Regions from separate parts of the Rhodococcus sp. X156 genome, predicted to be linked through region 2. Evidence: riboswitches for the same ligand, from Rfam matches in the RefSeq annotation. Region 2 holds a riboswitch; each other region holds the start of a gene.
What was found. A riboswitch is a leader RNA that binds a small molecule or an ion and turns the genes downstream of it on or off. The one in region 2 is predicted to bind cyclic di-AMP.
Positions count from the first base shown of each region.

Region 1: another riboswitch for cyclic di-AMP. It lies ahead of ELX43_RS18135 (transglycosylase family protein); the one in region 2 lies ahead of ELX43_RS02585 (transglycosylase family protein).
Region 3: another riboswitch for cyclic di-AMP. It lies ahead of ELX43_RS18185 (NlpC/P60 family protein); the one in region 2 lies ahead of ELX43_RS02585 (transglycosylase family protein).

Region 1 covers NZ_CP034766.1:423,499-430,130, forward strand. The annotation lists gene ELX43_RS02010 (acyl-CoA synthetase) at 1-384, shown strand, start outside; gene ELX43_RS02015 (nitronate monooxygenase family protein) at 351-1,472, shown strand; gene ELX43_RS02020 (sulfurtransferase) at 1,523-2,383, shown strand; cyclic di-AMP (ydaO/yuaA leader) riboswitch at 2,680-2,878, shown strand; gene ELX43_RS18135 (transglycosylase family protein) at 2,885-3,700, shown strand; gene ELX43_RS02030 (acyl-CoA dehydrogenase family protein) at 3,821-4,921, opposite strand; gene ELX43_RS02035 (acyl-CoA dehydrogenase family protein) at 4,931-6,112, opposite strand; gene ELX43_RS02040 (ferredoxin) at 6,257-6,448, shown strand; gene ELX43_RS02045 (3-oxoacyl-ACP reductase) at 6,583-6,632, shown strand, end outside.
Region 2 covers NZ_CP034766.1:536,997-543,628, reverse strand. The annotation lists gene ELX43_RS02610 (ABC transporter permease) at 1-284, opposite strand, end outside; gene modA (molybdate ABC transporter substrate-binding protein) at 281-1,057, opposite strand; gene ELX43_RS02600 (TOBE domain-containing protein) at 1,054-1,458, opposite strand; gene moaA (GTP 3',8-cyclase MoaA) at 1,565-2,635, shown strand; gene ELX43_RS02590 (MoaD/ThiS family protein) at 2,639-2,935, shown strand; cyclic di-AMP (ydaO/yuaA leader) riboswitch at 3,191-3,381, shown strand; gene ELX43_RS02585 (transglycosylase family protein) at 3,388-4,131, shown strand; gene ELX43_RS02580 (molybdenum cofactor biosynthesis protein MoaE) at 4,222-4,650, opposite strand; gene ELX43_RS02575 (MogA/MoaB family molybdenum cofactor biosynthesis protein) at 4,647-5,105, opposite strand; gene moaC (cyclic pyranopterin monophosphate synthase MoaC) at 5,117-5,593, opposite strand; gene ELX43_RS02565 (hypothetical protein) at 5,690-5,884, opposite strand; gene ELX43_RS02560 (helicase C-terminal domain-containing protein) at 5,946-6,632, shown strand, end outside.
Region 3 covers NZ_CP034766.1:1,114,718-1,121,349, forward strand. The annotation lists gene ELX43_RS05340 (DEDD exonuclease domain-containing protein) at 1-585, opposite strand, end outside; gene ELX43_RS05345 (NYN domain-containing protein) at 670-1,989, shown strand; gene ELX43_RS05350 (hypothetical protein) at 2,078-2,329, shown strand; gene ELX43_RS05355 (saccharopine dehydrogenase NADP-binding domain-containing protein) at 2,381-3,751, shown strand; cyclic di-AMP (ydaO/yuaA leader) riboswitch at 3,857-4,015, shown strand; gene ELX43_RS18185 (NlpC/P60 family protein) at 4,095-5,204, shown strand; gene ELX43_RS05365 (hypothetical protein) at 5,283-6,632, shown strand, end outside.

The DNA of each region.
Region 1 (6,632 bases), 110 kb from region 2:
GGCACCATGACCCTGCTCGGCCGCGGCAACACCTGCGTGAACACCGGTGGTGAGAAGGTGTTCCCCGAGGAGGTGGAGGGTGCGCTCAAGGGCCACCCCGACGTGTTCGACGCACTGGTGATCGGCGTGCCCGACGAGACGTGGGGCCAGCGGGTGGCCGCCCTCGTCCAGCCCCGCCCCGGCACCTCTCCGGCGTTCGACGACCTGGACCGCCACGTCCGTGGTCAGCTCGCCGGCTACAAGGCCCCGCGCAGCCTCTGGCTGGTCGAGGAGATTGAGCGCCTGTCCACCGGCAAGGCGGACTACAAGTGGGCTCGGCAGCACGCCGAGCAACGACCTGAGGAGGACCTGTGCGCACCGCGCTCAGCGAACAGTTCGGCATAGAGCACCCGATCTTCGGCTTCACCCCGTCCGAGCACGTCGCCGCGGCCATCAGCCGCGCCGGCGGTCTGGGGGTGCTCGGCTGCGTGCGGTTCAACGACGCCGAGGAGCTCGACGCGGTGCTGACCTGGATGGACGAGAACACCGACGGCAAGCCCTACGGGGTGGACATCGTGATGCCGGCGAAGATTCCGCAGGAAGCCGCGTCCATGGACCTGCAGAAGCTCATCCCCGACGAGCACCGGGCCTTCGTGAACCGCACGCTGGACGAGCTCGGCGTCCCGCCGCTGGACGAGGACGAGGAGCGCAACGAAGGGGTGCTGGGCTGGCTGCACTCCATCGCCCGCTCGCACGTCGACGTGGCGCTGCGCCACCCGATCAAGCTGATCGCCAACGCGCTGGGGTCCCCGCCCAAGGACGTCATCGACCTGGCGCACGAGAAGGGCGTGCCGGTGGCGGCGCTGGCCGGCAAGGCCGAGCACGCGGTGCGGCACGTGGACAACGGCGTGGACATCGTCATCGCCCAGGGCTACGAGGCCGGCGGGCACACCGGGGAGATCGCCTCCATGGTGCTGCTCCCGGAGATCGTGGACGCCATCGGCGACCGCGCCTCGGTGCTGGCGGCCGGCGGCATCGGCTCCGGCCGGCAGGTCGCCGCCGCGCTAGCGCTGGGTGCCTCCGGGGTCTGGATGGGCTCCTACTGGCTGACCACCGCGGAGTACAAGCTCGGTGAGATGCCCGCCGACGACGGTGGGCCCTCCACGATGCAGCGGGCGCTGCTGGCGGCCACCTCCAGCGACACCGTGCGGATGCGCAGCTACTCGGGCAAGCCCGCCCGGCTGCTCAAGACCCGCTGGACCGAGGCGTGGAGCGCCGAGGGTGCCCCCTCCCCGCTGCCCATGCCGCTGCAGAACGTCCTGGTGGGGGAGGCGCACCAGCGCATCGCTCGCTCCACCGACCCCGGGGTGGTCTCCATGCCGATCGGGCAGATCGTGGGCCGGATGAACGAGATCAGGCCGGTGGCCGAGGTGATGGCCGACCTGGTGGGCGAGTTCGACGCGACGGTGTCGCGGCTGGACACGCTGCGCTGACGAGCCTTGGCTGAGCGCTTCCCACCGGGTGGGGCTTCTAGGGTGACGGGATGATCGCCCCCGTCGTCAGCCCCGCCTGGTGGGACGCCCACCGCACCGACGTCGTGCTCGCCGACGTGCGGTGGTACCTCGACGGCCGCTCCGGCCGCGCCGCCCACGAGGCGGGCCACCTGCCGGGGGCGGTGTTCGTCGACCTCGACCGGTGCCTGGCCGCCCCGCCGAGCCCGGAGCGGGGCCGCCACCCGCTGCCCGACCCCGAGGTGTTCGCCGCCGAGCTGGGCCGGCTGGGCATCGGCGACGACGACACGGTCGTGGCCTACGACGACGCCGGGGGGCGCAGCGCTGCCCGCCTGGTGTGGCTGCTGCGGGCCACCGGCCACGAGGCTGCGCTGCTCGACGGCGGGCTGGCGGCCTACCGGGGTCCGCTGGAGACGGCGCCCGTCCGCCGCGCGCCCACCACCTTCACCGCCCGGCCCTGGCCGCGGGAGCGGCTGGCGGACCTGGACGAGGTGGTGGCGCAGGCGGGCGGTGGCGCCGGCGTGGTGCTCGACGCCCGGGCCCCCGAGCGCTACCGCGGCGAGCAGGAGCCGGTGGACGCCCGGGCCGGCCACGTCCCCGGGGCGAAGAACCTGCCCACCCAGGCCACGCTGGCCGAGGACGGCACCTTCCTCCCGGCGGCCGAGCTGCGCCGTCGCTTCACCGCGGCGGGCGTGGGGGCGGGTGCGCCGGTGACCGCCTACTGCGGCTCGGGAGTGACCGCCTGCCACAGCCTGCTGGCTCTGGAGCTCAGCGGGCTGGGTGCCGGTCGCCTCTACCCGGGGTCGTGGTCGCAGTACAGCAGCGATCCCCGCCGCCCCGTTGCCACCGGGGCATCACCAGGTGGTGTCGTGGACCAGGAAAACTGCCTGTGACCTGGGACTTGTCGCCTCTCAGGGCGTGACGCAGGCCGCTTTCCGGGGCCGATTTCGGGGGTCCAGCCTGTGATCCGAGTCACCGATCCCGGGCTGCTGACAAAAGCGTCCCGTTTTGCGGACATGCCGGCTGACCTGCGGAAACGGTGACGTCGCGGGTCGCCGGGGAGGCGTTACCTACCCGAGACCTTGGCGCTGCGGGGCCTCGACGCACCCGTGCTCGGTCCGTACGTTCGTTTGTGGCCGGGAACAACCGGCCGACACCGGGCCCGCCGCGCTCAATCCTGTCCCGCGGGCATCCGGAACCTCCGATCTAACCAGGGACAGGGACGGAGGACCCACATCCAGGGGCACACCCGGGATGCCGGCCGGAACCGCTGATCAGCGGCTCTGACCTTGGGGTGAAGCCAGCAGGCCCAGCTCGTGGACCTGGTGGCCGGGCAACCTCTCAGCCCGAACCCGACAGCTGACTCCGCAGGCGCAGGGAGAGGATCTACCCATATGACTCGCAAGACCACCACCGCCTCCAAGCACTCCACCGGCGCCCGCAACGCCGCCAAGGTCGTCATCGCCGGCCTCGTCGTCGGTGCCCCGATGGCGATCTTCGCCTCGCCGGCCTCCGCCGCCGGCAACGACTGGGACGCGGTCGCGCAGTGCGAGAGCACCGGCAACTGGTCCATCAACTCGGGCAACGGCTTCTCCGGTGGCCTGCAGTTCACCCCGAGCACCTGGAAGGCCTTCGGCGGCTCGGGCTCGGCCCACAACGCCTCCAAGTCCGAGCAGATCGCGGTCGCCGAGCGCGTGCTCGCCGGCCAGGGCAAGGGTGCGTGGCCGGTGTGCGGCAAGAACCTCGGTTCGGGCAACGCCTCCGCCAGCAGCTCCACCGCGAAGGCCACCACCAAGTCAGCCCCCAAGGCGCAGGCCCCCAAGGCTGCGACCACGCAGAAGGCGCAGGCGCCCAAGGCCTCGGCTGCCAAGGCGCAGGCCCCCAAGGCCAGCACCGCCAAGGCACAGGCGCCCAAGGCTTCGGCTGCCAAGGCGCAGGCCCCCAAGGCCAGCACCGCCAAGGCACAGGCGCCCAAGGCCTCGGCTGCCAAGGCGCAGGCCCCCAAGGCCAGCTCCGCCAAGGCCACCACCAAGGCGAAGGCAGCCAAGTCCAGCGGCAAGACCTACACGGTGAAGTCGGGCGACACCCTGTCGTCCATCGCCTCCACCCAGGGTGTGAGCGGCGGCTACCAGGCGCTGTTCAGCATCAACAAGGGCAAGATCAGCAACCCGAACATGATCTTCGCGGGCCAGACCCTGACCCTCGCCTGATCCTGCTCACCCGGCTCGGCCTCGGCTGAGCCAGCTGAACCAGCACAGGACCCCGCCACCGCCACCGGCAACGGTGTGCGGGGTCCTGTGCTGTCTGCGTGGACGGCCGGAGGGCGGTGGCTAGGCGGGCTCCGCGGCCAGGGTGGCGCCCAGGCGCAGCAGCTGCGCCGTCGCCGCCCCCAGCTCGAACTCGTTGCGCTTGGCCGCGGTGAAGTACCGGTGCAGGGCGTGGTCGGTGTCGATCCCCACGCCGCCGTGCACGTGCACCGCGGTGTGGCTCACCCGGTGCCCGGCGTCGGCAGCCCAGAACTTGGCGGTGGCCACCTCCGCGGTGCTGGGCAGGTCCTCCGCCAGCCGCCACGCCGCCTGCCAGAGCGTGAGCCGGATGGCTTCCACGTCGATGTAGGCGTCCGCCAGGCGCTGGGCCACTGCCTGGAAGCTGCCGATGGGACGGCCGAACTGCACCCGCTCCCTGGCGTACTCCGCGGTCAGCTCCAGCGCCCGCTCGGTGACGCCCAGCTGCAGCGCACAGATCCCGACGGTGCCGCGGTCCACCAGCCAGGTCAGTGCCGCCTCGCCGTCGGTGCCGAGGACCCGGTCGGCGTCCAGGCGCACGTCGGTCAGCTCCACCAGGCCGGCGCTGCCCCCGTCCACCAGCTGCTGGTCCTGCACCTGCACGCCGGGATCGTCGCTGCGCACCAGCAGCACCACCGGGCCGGCGTCGGTGGCGGCCGCGACCAGCACGGCATCGGCCACCGGCGCCCAGGACACCGCGGACTTGGCGCCGTTGAGCACCCAGCCGTCGCCGCTGCGCTGTGCCCGGGTGCCACCGGTGCCGGGCTCGTCCACCAGCGCCACGGTGAGCACCAGCTCACCCGCCGCGGCCGGTGCCGCCCACCGCTCGCGCTGGCTGTCCGTGCCCAGCTCGGCGATGGCCGCGGCGGCCATCACCACCGACTGCAGGTACGGCACGGGCGCCACCGCCCGGCCCAGCTCCACCAGCACGCTGCACTGCTCGAGCAGGCCGAAGCCACCGCCACCCACCTGCTCGGGGAGGGCGGCGGAGAGCACGCCCGCGGTGGCCAGGTCGGCCCACAGCTGCTGGTCCCAGCGCGGCCCGGTCTCCACGGCGCGCAGCCGCTCCTGGGTCACCTTGTCGGTGAGGATCTGGCGAGCCAGGCCGCCGAGGTCCTGCTGGGCATCGGTCAGGGAGAAGTCCACGTCGAGCTCCTAGCGCTTGGCGGCGGGCAGGCCGAGGGCGAGCATGGACACGATGTCGCGCTGGACCTCGTTGGTGCCGCCACCGAAGGTGAGGATCAGCGAGGAGCGGTGCATCCGTTCGACGCGGCCCTGCAGCAGGGCCCCGGCCGAGCCGTGCCGGACCACCGCGCTGTTGCCCAGCACCTCCATCAGCAGCCGGTACGCCTCGGTGGCGAGCTCGGTGCCGAAGACCTTGGTGGCCGAGGCGTCGGCGGGGGTGGGGGCCTGGCCCACGCTCCAGGCGATCTTCCAGTTGATCAGCTTGAGGAAGTCGGCCTTGGCGTGCACCCGGGCCAGGTGCAGCTGCACCCACTCCTGGTCGATCACCCGGGTGCCGTCGGGCAGCTTGGTCTGCTGGGCCCACTCCCGCACCTCGCGCAGGGCGGTGCGCACCGGGGCGGAGGAGGTCAGGGCGACCCGCTCGTGGTTCAGCTGGTTGGTGACCAGCGGCCAGCCCGCGTTCTCCGCCCCGACCCGGGAGGTCACGGGGACACGGACGTCCTCGTAGTAGGTGGCACTGGTGCCGGGTCCGGCCATGGTGTGCACCGGCGTCCAGGAGAACCCGGGCGCGTCGGTCGGCACGATGAGCATGCTGATGCCCTTGTGCTTGGGTGCCTCGGCATCGGTGCGGCAGGCCAGCCACACGTAGTCGGCGTACTGGATGAGGCTGGTCCACATCTTCTGCCCGTTGACCACGTAGTCGTCGCCGTCGCGCACCGCCCGGGTGCGCAGCGAGGCCAGGTCGGTGCCGGCCTCGGGCTCGGAGTAGCCGATGGCGAAGTGCAGCTCACCGGCGGCGATGCGGGGCAGGAAGAAGGCCTTCTGCTCCTCGGTGCCGTACCGCATGATCGTCGGGGCCACGCTGTTCACCGTCAGGAACGGCACCGGCGCCCCGGCCACCGCCGCCTCGTCGGTGAAGATCAGCTGGTCCATCATCGGGCGGGCCTGCCCGCCGTGCTCGGTCGGCCAGCCCAGGGCCAGCCACCCGTCGGCGCCCATCTGGCGGACGATCTCCTTGTAGGTGTCGCCGGTGCCGTACTCGCCCTGCGTGGAGCTCATCGCCTCGCGGCGCTCCGGGGTCATCAGGCGCGCGAAGTAGCTGCGCAGCTCACGCCGCAGCTCCTCCTGCTCGGGGGTGTAGCTGATCCGCATGGGCCCTCCTGGCTGGAACAGGTTCTTGCGACACTAGCGCGGACCATTGCTTCTCGGTAGAACCGGTTCTAGTGTCGGTCAGGGCCTGCTCGCGAGGCGGCCGGGCCGAGTCGGTCACCGATCGTTCGCAGTGGAGGCATTCCGATGAAGGTCACTGTCGACTTCGACCTGTGCGAGGCCAACGGAGTCTGTGCCGGCCTGGCGCCCAAGGTCTTCGACCTTGACGACGACGAGCAGCTGACGATCTTGCAGCCGGAGCCGCCGGAGGAGCTGCAGGCGCGGGTGCGCAAGGCCGTGGAGCGCTGCCCCAAGAGCGCACTCGCCCTCGAGGAGTGAGGCCCGTCCGTCTTGGTGCTGTCGAGCCGGACGAGAACACGTTCTAGCGTCGAAAGTCCCGCCGCCCAGCCGACTCGAGGAGCACCGATGAGCTTTGCCCGCAGATCAGGTCCGACCGGTCGGGCGTGCCGCCGGTGAGCGAGAAGCCACTGGCCGGCAAGGTCGCCGTGGTCACCGGAGCCGG
Region 2 (6,632 bases):
GCCCGCAGCACCCGCAGGCCCGGCAGCTGCACGCGAGCGAGCACCAGGGCCATTGGCACGCCCAGCAGCACGCAGAGCACGGTGGCGGCGGCGGAGGTGCGCAGGCTCAGCCCCAGCGCGGCCAGCGCCGACGGCGAGGTGACCAGGGACGGCAGCTCGCTCCAGCGCACCGTGGCGACCATGCTCACCAGTGGCAGCAGCACGAACAGCGCGCCGATCACCGCGGGGACGAAGACCCAGCGCGGCACGCCCGAGAAGGTCCGCCCCGGACGGAGGACGTTCACGGCGCGGCGAGGCCGGCCTGGGCCAGCACGGTCCGGCCCTGCTCGCTGGTGAGCAGGGTGAGGAAGTCCTCGGCCAGCGCGGGGTCCTTGGCGCCGGTGAGGACGGCCGCGGGGTAGCGGTTGACCGCCGCGCTGCTCTCGGCGAAGTCGACCCCGCTGGCGCGGTCTCCCGTGGTGGTGACGTCGCTGCGGTAGACCAGCCCGGCGTCGGCCTCCCCCACCACCACCTTGTTCAGCACGTCGGTCACGGACGACTCCTCGCTCACCGGGGCGAGGCGCACGCCCGCGGCGCCGGCGGCCTTCGTGGCGGCGGTCCCGCACGGAACCTGCACGGCGCAGAGCACCACGGCGGTGCCCGGGCGAGCCAGGTCGGCCAGCCCGGTGACTCCGCGCGGGTTGCCCGGGGCGACGGCGATCTGCAGCGAGTTGGTGGCGAAGGTGGTGGGCGCGCCCGTCACCAGCCCGGCGTCGACCACTCGCTGCATCGTCGTCTCGTCGGCCGAGGCGAACACGTCGGCGGGCGCCCCCTGGTCGATCTGGGTGGCCAGCGCGGAGGAGCCGGCGAAGCTGTAGCTGACCCGGGTGCCGGGGTGGGCCTGCTCGAAGGCGGCGGCCAGCTGGGTGAAGGCCGGCTGCAGGGAGGCCGCGGCGAAGACGGTGAGCGTGCCCGGACCGTCGGCGCCGGTGCTGCACCCGGTGGCAGCGGAGACCGCCAGCACCGCCAGCCCGGCGGGCACCGCGTGGCGCAGACCCCGCCGCCGGCGCACCGTCACTGCTGCCCCTCGGGGGTCTCCACGATCACCGTCGTCGCCTTGACCACCGCGACGGCCACCCGGCCGGGCTCCAGGCCGAGCTCGCGCACCGCCTCGCTGCTCATCAGCGAGACCACGCGGTGCGGCCCACACTGCATCTCCACCTGAGCCATCACCTCGTCGGCCACCACCCGGGTCACCAGCCCGACGAAGCGGTTGCGCGCCGACCTCCCCACCCCGGACGGATCAGTGGTGGTGGTGGCGTGCGCGGTGGCGTGGGCGGCCAGCTCCGCCCCATCGACGACCATGCGTCCGGCGGTGTCGCGCTGCGCGCTGAGCGCCCCGGAGTCCACCCAGCGACGCACGGTGTCGTCACTGACGGCGAGCACTGCCGCCGCTTCACTAATCCTCAGCTGCGGCATGAATCGCACGCTATACCCGCACGCGCGGAACAGCCATCCATGGCAGCCCCTGCGCGGGCCCCTTTGTCCTTCTGCTGCCCCTCGCCGGCCTCGATAGGCTGGCCGCATGACCGTTGTCTCACTTGGCCTGCCCGTGCCGGGCCGCGGTGGCGTCACCCCGCCACGCGACCCGGCGCGCCCGCAGACCTCGGCCCTGCTGGACTCCCACGGCCGGGTCGCCACGGACCTGCGGATCTCGCTCACCGACCGCTGCAACCTGCGGTGCACCTACTGCATGCCGGCCGAGGGCCTGGACTGGCTGCCCACCTCCGATCTGCTCACCCGCGCGGAGCTGGCCCGGCTGATCCGCATCGCCGTCACCGACCTGGGCGTGCGCGAGCTGCGCTTCACCGGCGGCGAGCCGCTGCTGCGCGGCGACCTCGCCGGGATCATCGCCGACGCCGCCGCGCTGCGTCCGCGGCCGGAGATCTCGCTGACCACCAACGGGCTCGGCCTGGTCCGCAAGGCCAAGGCCCTGCGCGCCGCGGGCCTGGACCGGGTGAACGTCTCGCTGGACACCGTCCGCCCCGAGCTGTTCCACCAGATCACCCGCCGCGACCGGCTGGCCGACGTCCTCGCCGGGATGCGGGCCGCGGCCGACGCCGGGCTGACGCCGGTGAAGGTGAACGCGGTGCTGATGCGGGGCATCAACGACGACCACGCGCCCGAGCTGCTGCAGTTCTGCCTGGAGCACGGCTACGAGCTGCGGATCATCGAGCAGATGCCGCTGGACGCCCAGCACGGCTGGGAGCGCAGCGAGATGGTCACCGCCGAGGAGATCCTGGCCTCGCTGCGCACCGCCTACGCGCTCACTCCCGACAGCGAGGCGCGCGGAGCCGCGCCCGCCGAGCGCTGGCTGGTCGACGGCGGACCCGCGACGGTCGGCGTCATCGCCTCGGTCACTCGACCCTTCTGCGGTGACTGCGACCGCACCCGGCTCACCGCCGACGGCCAGGTCCGCAGCTGCCTGTTCTCCACCGGCGAGACCGACCTGCGCGACCTGCTGCGCTCCGACGCCGGTGACGACGCGATCGCGCAGCGCTGGCAGGACGCCATGTGGGCCAAGCTGCCGGGTCACGGGATCAACGACCCCGGCTTCCTGCAGCCCACCCGCCCGATGAGCGCGATCGGGGGCTGACTCGTGAGCACCTCTCCGGAGAGCACCAGCCCGACGACCAGCGCACCCGCCATCGAGCTGGAGGTGCGCTACTTCGCCGCGGCGCGGGCCGCGGCGGGCACCCCCACCGAGATCGTGAGCGCGCCGGCCAGCGCCACGCTCAGCACGCTGCTGGCCGTCCTCGCGGAGCGACACCCGCCCCTGGTCGAGGTGCTCAAGCGTTGCTCGTTCCTGCTCGACGAGGTCGCCGTCCGCGACCGCGAGCGGCCGCTGCCCCCCGGCGGCACCGTCGACGTGCTGCCACCTTTCGCGGGCGGATAACAGTCAGATAAACGTCTGGCCAACGTGATCTCGGTCACATCACGGCGGGATAACGAGTCCGCAACGAACAGACGCGTCAGTGCCCTGACCTGGGGTTATGCCGGGATCGTCAACTGTGGCAGGGGCGTTACAGGTAACAAATCGGCCACAGTGGACGAGGTGACGGCAGCCTGTGCCGCACGTACCGTTCCCCCTGGCCGGAACAGCCCCGGCCGAACCGGTCCGCCGCGCCAAACCCTGCTCCGTGGGAACCGGTTACCTCGAGAACCATCAGGAGCAGGGACGGAGGACCCACGTTCGGGCAGCCGAACGACGGGCCGAGGCGCAGATCTGCTGCCTAGGTCCTTGGGGTGAAGCGAAACCACTCGAGCCACGGGTGGGGAAGCCGGGCTACCTCTCAGCCCGAACCCGACAGCTGACTTCGCAGGCGCGTATGGAGAGGATCCACCCAGATGTCCCGTACCCAAGGCCGTCACCGCAAGCCCACCACCACCAGCCGCACCGTCGCCAAGGTCGCTCTGACCGGCATGGTCGTCGGCGCCCCCCTCACCGTGCTGGCCGCGCCCGCCTCGGCGGCCTCCGCCAGCCAGTGGGATGCAGTCGCCCAGTGCGAGAGCACCGGCAACTGGTCCATCGCCAACGGCAACGGCTTCTACGGCGGCCTGCAGTTCACCGCCAGCACCTGGAAGGCCTTCGGCGGCCACGCCTACGCCCCGCAGGCCAACCAGGCCAGCAAGGCCCAGCAGATCGCCATCGCCGAGCGCGTCCTCGCCGGCCAGGGCAAGGGTGCCTGGCCCGTCTGCGGCAAGGTGCTGACCGGCTCGGGCAACGCGTCGGCCACCGCCGGTGCCAGCGCCCCGCAGGCGTCCACCAAGTCGGCTCCCAAGGCTGCTGCTCCCAAGGCCGCTGCTCCCAAGGCTGCCGCCCCGAAGGCTGCTCCTAAGGCTGTCGCCCCCAAGGCTGCTGCTCCGAAGGCTGCCGCCCCCAAGGTCGCGACCAAGGCCACCACCAAGACCACGACCAAGGCGGCGACCTCCTCGGCCGGCACCTACACGGTCAAGTCCGGTGACACGCTGTCCGGCATCGCCCGCTCGCAGGGCATCTCCGGTGGCTACCAGGCCATCTTCCAGCTGAACAAGGGCACCATCAGCAACGTCAACGTGATCTACCCCGGCCAGGTCCTCCACCTGGGCTGATCCACAGCACCACAGCAGAAGACCCCGGCAGCCTCCACGGTGCCGGGGTCTTCTGCTGCGCCACCAGGTTGTGGGGCCAGGCCGTCGCGCTCAGGCGCAGCCGACCCACTCGTCGGTGCCGTCCGGGAACACCTGGCGCTTCCACACCGGGATGCGCGCCTTGACCTCGTCCACCAGCAGCGCGCAGACCTGGAACGCCTCGGCCCGGTGGTCGGCCGAGACCGCGCACGCCAGCGCGACGTCGCCGATGCCCAGTGGACCGACCCGGTGGCTCACCGCCACCGCCCGCACCCCCGGCACCCGCGCCGCGACATCAGCGGCCACCTCGGCCACCAGCGCACCCGCCGTGGGGTGCGCGGAGTACTCCAGCGCGGTGACGGTGCGGCCCCCGTCGTGGTCGCGGACCACCCCGGCGAAGCTCACCACCGCACCGGCGGCCTGCTCGGCCACCAGCGCCTCGTGCTCGGCCAGGCTCAGCTCGTCCTCGGTCACCAGCGCCCGCGCCACGTGTGCCGTCACCGGTGGTCGCCCCCCGCCAGCTGGTCCAGCGCGTGGTCGAGCACCGGCTCCAGCACCGCGAGCCCGTCCCGGACGCCGCCGGTGGAGCCGGGCAGGTTCACCACCAGGGTGCGGCCGGCCACCCCGGCCACGCCGCGGGAGAGGATCGCCGTGGGCACTGCGTCCGAGCCCGCGGCCCGGACGGCGTCGGCCAGCCCGGGCACCTCGTAGTCGAGCAGCGCGCGGGTGAGCTCGGGAGTCGCGTCGGTGGGGCTGATGCCGGTGCCACCGGTGGTGAGGACGAGGCCGGGGGCAGCGGCGAGGGCAGTCCGCAGGGCCTGGGCCACCGGCTCGCCGTCGGCAACCACCACGGGCTCGTCCACCTGGTGGCCGTGCTCGCGCAGCCAGTCCACGATGATCGGTCCGGTGCGGTCTGGGTAGACCCCGCCGGCGGCCCGGGTGGAGGCCACCACCACCACGGCGCGGCTCACGGCCGGCTCCAGTGGCCGGTCTTGCCGCCGTCCTTGGTCTCCACGCGCACGCCGTCCATGGTGGCGGCGGGGTCCACCGCCTTGACCATGTCGTGCAGGGTCAGCCCGGCCACCGCCACGGCGGTGAGGGCCTCCATCTCCACCCCGGTGCGGTCGGTGGTGCGGACGGTGGCGGTGACGGCGACGTCGGCCTCCCCCAGCTGCAGGTCCACCACCACCCCGGACAGCGCGATGGGATGGCACAGCGGAACCAGGTCGGGGGTGCGCTTGGCGGCCATGATGCCGGCGATGCGCGCCGTGGCCAGGGCGTCGCCCTTGGGCAGCCCGTCCCGGCGCAGCAGCTCGACCACCTCAGCCGTGGTGCGGAAGGTGCCGGTGGCCACCGCGGTGCGGGCCGTGGCGTCCTTGCCGGTCACGTCGACCATGCGGGCCTGGCCCGCCGCGTCGACGTGGGTCAGCTCGGGCTTGCTCATCGGAGGACCTCGTCTGCTCGGACGCGGGCGGAGCCGGTCGTCCTGCGCCGACCGACGCCGGCCGCGTGGGTGGTGCCTCCCAGGTGGGACGGCTCCCTAGCGGTTGATGACCGTCGTCGGGTGCACGTAGGGAAGCTGGTCCGCGGGCAGCGGGAACTCGGTGTCGCCGAAGGGCGAGAGCCCACCCGCGACAGTCGAGGCCAGCTCGCTCACGGCGTGCTCACCCTCCGGGACCTTCGGCCACGACGGGTCGACCCAGCGCTTGCTCTTCTTGCCATCTGCTTTCGCCACACGGACATTCTGACAGTGCGCTGCCACTGCCGTACAGGGCAGGTCACTACCGTAGGCAGTGATGTCTGACCCACGGAGCCTCGCCGCCTGGTTGAGCCGCCAGTCCGACCAGCAGCTGAGCACCCTGCTGGAGCTGCGGCCGGACCTTGCCGTGCCGCCGCCTGCCGACTCCCAGGTGCTCGCCAACCGGGCGGGCCTGCGCGCCTCGGTGGTTCGCGCCGCAGACGAGCTCACCGCGTTCGAGCTGGCGGTGCTGGAGGCCATGGTGCTGGCCCAGGCCGACGCCGAGCCGGTGTCGGTGGCCGACGTCCGCGAGCTGCTCGGCAGCTCCGTGCCTGCCACCAAGGTCAACGCCGCGCTGGAGCGGCTGCGTGCCCAGGCCCTGGTGTGGGGACCGGACAAGCAGCTCGACGGCATCCGGGTGGCCCCGGCCATGCGGGAGGTGCTGCCGCGCGCCGGCCAGGTGGGTCGCCCGTCCGCCGCACTGGTTGACGCCGACGTCCCCGCCATGCTCGCCGAGCTCGACGCCGCCCGGCTCGGGCTGCTGACCACCTTGGCCAAGGGCGCCCCCTTCGGCCGCACCCGCGACGCCGCACCGGGAACACCAGCGGATCGCCCGGTGCAACAGCTGCTGCGGGCGGGTCTGCTGCTGCCGGTGGACGACCAGACGGTGGAGCTGCCCAGCCAGGTGAGCGCGGTGCTCCGCGGCGGCAGCCCGATGGGCGAGATCAGCCCCACCGAGCCGCGG
Region 3 (6,632 bases), 580 kb from region 2:
GTTGCCCACCCGCTCGAACAACCGGTGCATCACCTCCACGGTGGCACGGGCGTCGTCGAGGGCGCGGTGGGTGGGCAGCGTCTCGGTGCCGAACAGCGCCGACAGCGCGGACAGCCGCACCGAGGGTGCCTCGTCGCGGGTGAGCACCCGGCGGGCCAGCTTCACCGTGCACAGCACCCGCGGGGCGGGCCAGGGCAGCCCCAGCCGCTCGCAGGCCGCCTTGAGGAAGCCCGTGTCGAAGGGGGCGTTGTGGGCCACCAGCACCGCGCCGGCGGCGAACTCCAGGAACGCGGGCAGCACGGCGGCGATGGTCGGGGCGTCGTGCACCATCGCCGAGGTGATGCCGGTGATCTGGCTGATCTGCGGGGGGATGCCGCGCTCGGGGTCGACCAGGGTGGCCAGCTCGCCGACCACCTCACCGCCGCGCACCTTCACCGCGCCGATCTCGGTGATCGCGTCCACGCCGGCCTTGCCGCCGGTGGTCTCCAGGTCCACCACCACGAAGGTGACCTCGCTCAGCGGGGTGCCCAGCTCGTCGAACGTCAGCTGCCGCTGGTTCGGCTGCACCAGCTGTGGAGAGCTCATGGGCGCGCACGCTAGGTCAGGCGACCGACACTTCCTGTGCCGTCGCCGCGACCTGCGGCGTTGCCCGGTGAATAGCATTGAGCGGTGACCGAAACCCTGCGCGACGCCGGGCCGGAGGAGCTGCCCGCCGCGGTGCTCGACCGGCTGGCCGACCTGGTCGACGCGGCGCTGCCCGCCATGCGCCCCGCCGACGTGCCCGCCGAGCTGCGACCGCTGCTGCGGTTCACCCCCGCCAAGCGCCGACGCCTGGGCTCGCGGCAGATGGTCGCGGCGGTGCGGACCCAGCCCCGCTTCCGGGCGGCGGTGGTGGAGCAGCTGCGGGGCAGCACGGTCCACCAGCTGGACACCGCCTCCGCCGACCGGGTGGCCGCCGCCGCCAGCAGCCTGCTGCTGGGTGAGCCGGTGGCGGCCGAGCTGGTGGCGGAGGCGGGCGAGATCGACGAGCTGCGGGCGCTGCGGGCGGAGGTGGCGGTGCTGCGCGGGCGGCTGCTGAAGGCGGAGCGCACCCACGAGCGCCTGGCGGCCGAGCTGGCCCAGGCACGGGAGGCGACTGCCGCCGCCCCCGCCCCCGCGCTGGAGGAGGAGGTGACCCGGCTGCGCGCGCGGCTGCGCCAGCAGGGCCAGCGCCTGCGGGAGGCACTGGACGCCGCCGCGGTCGCCTCGACCACCCAGCAGGGCCGCGCCCAGGACGTGGCGGCCGAGCTGGAGCAGGTGCGCGCGGACTGGGCCCGCGACCAGGCGCGGCTGGCGGCCGAGCAGGCCAGGGCCGAGCGGGCCGAGCGCGAGCGCGACCAGGCCCGGCTGGCGGCGGGGGAGGCCCGCAACGCCGACGACGTGCGGCTGCGGCTGCTGCTGGACACCCTCACCGGGGTGGGCAAGGGCCTGCGCTCCGAGCTGGGCATCTACCCGCAGACCACCGCCCGCGGCGTGCTGCCGGCCGACCAGGTGGCCGCCGCCCTCGCTCGGCCGCGCACCCCCGGCCGGGTGCTGCCCGACGAGCGCGCGCTGGACCGGGCGCTGCGGCTGCCGGAGGTGCACCTGCTGGTGGACGGCTACAACGTGAGCAAGACCGGGTACCCGCAGCTGACGCTGATCGCCCAGCGCGACCGGCTGGTGCGCTCGCTGGCGCTGCTGGCCGCCCAGACCCGGGCGGAGGTCACCGTGGTGTTCGACGGCGCGGCGGTGGTCTCCGGCGGCGGACACGTGTGGGCGCGCGGGGTGCGGGTGGTCTTCAGCGCCGACGGCGTGATCGCCGACGACGTCATCCGCGAGCTCACCGCCGCCGAGCCGGAGGGCCGGCCGGTGGTGGTGGCCAGCTCCGACCGGGAGGTGGCCGAGTCGGTGCGGGCGATGGGCGCGCACAGCGTCGCCTCGGACGTGCTCCTGGAGCGGCTGGCCCGCTGAGCACGGGTTCTTGTCGGTGCCCGCCCCTAGCGTCCGCGCCGAGGCCGGTCAGGAGCCACCCGACCGCTCGGCGAGATGGAGCAGGACCATGGTGATCGACTGCGACACGTGTGCGGTGCGCGACCTCGCGTGCGGAGACTGCGTGATCTCCGTGCTGCTGGGCCACCCCGGGCTCCCCGCGCCGGCCACGGCCACCACCGGGCTGCCCGCTCGCAGCGCGGTGGAGATCGGGGCCGAGGAGCAGCGGGCCATGGAGGTGCTGGCCGAGGCCGGCATGGTGCCCCGCCTGCGGCTGGTGCCCCAGGATCCGCCGCCGGCGCCGGACCGCCGCGCGGGCTGAGCCGCCTCGTGGGGCAGCGGCGGCTCGCCCTGTCCCCCTAGGGTGGTCGGCATGGCAGACACCGAGCACGAGCCCCTCGAGCCCACTGAGCCTTCCGAGTCCACGGAGCCCGTGGTGGAGGTGACGGAGCCCGCACCCACCGAGCCGACCGCACCCACCGAGCCCGCCGCGCCGGAAGCCCCGGTGCAGCCCGCCGGGGACCGGGAGCTCGATGTCGTCCTGTTCGGAGCCACCGGCTTCGTCGGCAAGCTCGTGGCCCGCTACCTGGCCGAGCACGCCCCGGCGGACCTGCGCGTGGGCCTGGCCGGTCGCTCCCTGCAGCGGCTGGAGTCGGCTCGCGCGGGGCTGGGCCCGGCCGCGCAGAGCTGGCCGCTGGTGGTGGCCGACGCGGCCGACGCCGACGCGGTGGGCCGGGTGGCCCAGGCCGCCCGGGTGGTCGCCACCACGGTGGGGCCCTACGCCAAGTACGGCCTGCCCCTGGTGCGCGCCTGCGCCGCCGCGGGCACCGACTACGTCGACCTCACCGGCGAGGTGCTCTTCGTCCGCGACAGCATGGCCGCCGCCCACGACGTGGCGGCGCGCACCGGTGCCCGCATCGTGCACTCCTGCGGCTTCGACTCCATCCCCTCCGACCTCGGGGTGCTCAGCCTGCACGAGCAGGTCCGCGCGGACGGCGCCGGCGAGCTCACCGACACCACGCTGGTGGTGAAGGCGGCCCGCGGCGGGTTCAGCGGCGGCACCATCGACTCGCTGCGCAACCAGGTGGACGTGGTGCGCACCGACCCGTCCCTGGCCGAGCACGTGGCCGACCCCTACGCGATGAGCCCCGACCGCGCCGCCGAGCCGCAGCTGGGCGAGGAGGCCGACCAGGCCTTCGTGCGCCGCGACCCCGAGGTGGGCGGCTGGACGGCCCCGTTCGTCATGGCGCAGTACAACACCCGGATCGTGCGGCGCAGCAACGCGCTGCAGGGCTGGGCCTACGGCCGCACGCTCCGCTACCGCGAGGTGATCGGCTGCGGCGACTCGGTGGTCTCACCCGGTGCTGCGCTGGCCATCGCCGGCGGCACCTGGGGTGCTGCGGCCGGGCTCATGTTCGGCCCCGCCCGCTGGGTGCTCGACCGGGTGCTGCCCAGCCCCGGCAGCGGCCCGTCCGAGCGAGCGCAGCGCAACGGCTACTTCCGGATGGAGGTGCACACCCGCACCACCACCGGTCGACGCTACGTGTGCACCGTCGCCGCGCAGGGTGATCCCGGTTACGCCGCGACCGCGATGATGATGGGGGAGAGCGCGCTGTGCCTGGCCCTGGACCGCGCGCAGCTGCCTGCAGCGGCGGGCGTGCTCACCCCGGCCAGCGCCATGGGGACCGCCCTGCTCGACAGGTTGCGCCGCGCCGGCATGACCTTCGACGTGGCGAGCCGTTGAGCGACGCCACCCACGTCTCGAAACGGTCACAGTAGACACGGGGGATGTCCATTCCGTAACCTGGCCGAGACCTTCCAGGGGTTAGCGGTCTCAAGAGGATTGCACTGGGGGTCACCGCCGAGTCGACCCGTCGGGGAGTCGAGCCGGGAACCCAGTTCTCCGGGGTGAATCAGCTCGCCGCCGTCACGGGCGACCGCGCTGTAGGGCTGTTTGTGTCCAGTCCGAACCCGTCAGCTAACTCGGTAGGCGGTTAACGGATACAAGGAGACTTCGCCCTGTGGCGTCCCTAGCTCGAGCTCGTACGGCCCGCACACGCACTGTTCGTGGCGTCCTCGCCGCCGGAATGGCCGCGGTGGCCATCGCCACGATGTCGGCCACCCCGGCCAGCGCCGACCCGGTGCTCCCCGACAACGCGACCCAGGCTGAGCAGGAGCTCGCCCGGCTGGGCCACGACGCCGAGGTGGTCAACGAGCAGCTCCTGGGCGCGCAGGTCGACCTGGACGCCAAGCAATCGCAGCGGGTCGACGCCGAGACCCGGCTGGGTTCCGCGCAGGAGAGCCTCCGGGTGGCGCAGTCGGAGCAGGAGCAGTTCCGCGGCACCGTGGACGCCCTCACCTCCGCCTCCTACCAGGGCGCACGCCTGAACAAGCTGTCCGCGCTGATGATCAGCGAGTCGCCGCAGGACCTGCTCGACCAGATGTCGGGCCTGGACGTGCTGGCCGCGGACACCAACGACCGGGTGCAGAAGTTCTCCGCCGCCTCCGCCCAGGCCGCCACCGCCGCCACCGACGCGCGCTCGGCCACTGCCGCCGCCAAGGCCGCCGCCGACGCCGCCGCCCTGGTGCAGGCGGACCTGCGCAAGAAGCAGGACGAGCTGAGCACCCGCGCCACCGCGGTCCGCGCCAAGCTGGCCTCGCTCACCGAGGCCGAGCGGGTGCGCTACGCCGGTGCCATCGTCCCGGCGGGCTTCGTCTCCCCGGTTCCCACCACCCCCGTCACGCCGCCCGCGGAGGCTGCCAGCCAGCCCGCGGCTCCCGCTGCGGCCGTTCGTGGCGGGGCCGTCGCCCCGGCCGCTCCCGCGGTCGCCAGCACCCGGTCCGCCGGTTCGGGTCGCGGCGCCACCGCCCTGCAGGCGGCGATGAGCAAGCTCGGCTCGCCCTACGTATACGGCGCCACCGGCCCCGGCTCCTTCGACTGCTCCGGGCTGACCCAGTGGGCCTTCCGCCAGGCCGGCACCGCCATCCCGCGCACCGCCGCAGCACAGGCCGGCGGCGGCACCCCGGTCTCCCGCGACCAGCTGCAGCCCGGCGACCTGGTGTTCTTCTACAGCCCGGTCTCGCACGTGGGCATCTACGCCGGCGGCGGCAACATGGTGCACGCCCCCACCGAGGGCCAGCCCGTCAAGGTCGCGCCGATGGGCAACATGCCCTACACCGGTGCTCGCCGCTACTGATCACTCCGCTGCACTGATCCGCGCGGGCCACCGGAACGGACACCCCGCCACGACGACGGGGTGTCCTAGGCTGGACCGATGAGCAGTCGTGCGCTGCCGCGCGTCCTGCTGGCGGCGCTCGTGCTCGTCCTGGTGATCACCGCGGCCGTGGTGGCGCTGCGGTCGGACACCCCAACGTCGCGGGACGCGGGAGTGTCCGGGCCCAGCACCACCGGTGCCCCACCGCTGACCGCCACCGCCTCGCAGAACGCAGTGCCGCCCGCGGCGAGCCAGGCCGCGCGCAAGAAGGCGGTGCAACAGCTGCTCGACCAGTGGGCCGTCGCCGTGCGCAGCAACGACTCCGCGCTGCTGGCCACCCTGTTCGACACGGGTGCCGACGTCGGCTTCCCTGCCGCCGAGGCCCGCAGGGCCGCCAACCTCGCCCAGGTGCCGCTGGCCGACTGGGGCTACGACATCACCGAGGAGGCGGTGCCCACCGTCGACCCCGCGGTGACCGCGCGGCTGGGCGCCGACGAGGTCTGGTCGCCACCGGTGGTGCTGCGCTACGCCATCGCCGGGGCGGACGCCGCCAGCACCACCCGCCCGGTGGGCGTGGTGCTGGCCCGCCGCGGACAGGTGTGGCGGCTGGTCAGCGACACCGCCGCCGACCGCTACGGCCGCAGCACCTGGCGCGGGCTGTGGGACTTCGGCCCGGTGATCGCCCGGGTGGTGCCCCAGGGAGTGGTGCTCGGCCACCCCAGCCGCGCCGCCGACCTCGACCTGCTGGCCAAGGAGCTCGGCCCGGCGGTCGCCGCGGTCACCGACTTCTGGGGGCCGGGCTGGCAGCAGCGCGCCGCGGTCTTCCTGCCAGACCACCAGGACGAGCTGCGCGCGCTGGTGGGCCCGGACTTCGCCGAGGGGGAGATTGCCGCAGTCTCCATCGCGGACAACATCGACCGCTCCGCGGGCACCGTCCGTGGCCAGCGAGTGGTGTTCAACCCGGCCACGCTGAGCCGGCTCACCCCGCTGTCGCGCCGGGTGGTGCTGCGCCACGAGCTCACCCACGTGGCCGCGCGGGCCGCCACCAGCGCCCAGGCCCCGGTGTGGCTGGCCGAAGGCTTCGCCGACTACGTCGGCTACCGGGCCAGCGGGGTCTCGCTGTCCGACGGCGCACCCGCCGTGGCCGCGGTGGTGCGCTCGGCGGGCCCACCGGACAGCCTGCCCGTGGACACCCAGTTCGCCACCACCACCAGCGGCGCCAAGGTGGAGCTGGCCTACCAGCTGTCGTGGTCGTTCGCGGTGTTCCTGGCCGCCACCCGGGGCGAGGACGCGCTGCGCGGGGTGTACCTCGCCGTCGCTGCACTACCCGCTCCCTCCACCGCGGAGATCGACGCCGCGGTGCAGCCGGTGCTCGGCGTCTCGCTCGGCGCCCTGCTGGTCGAGTGGGGC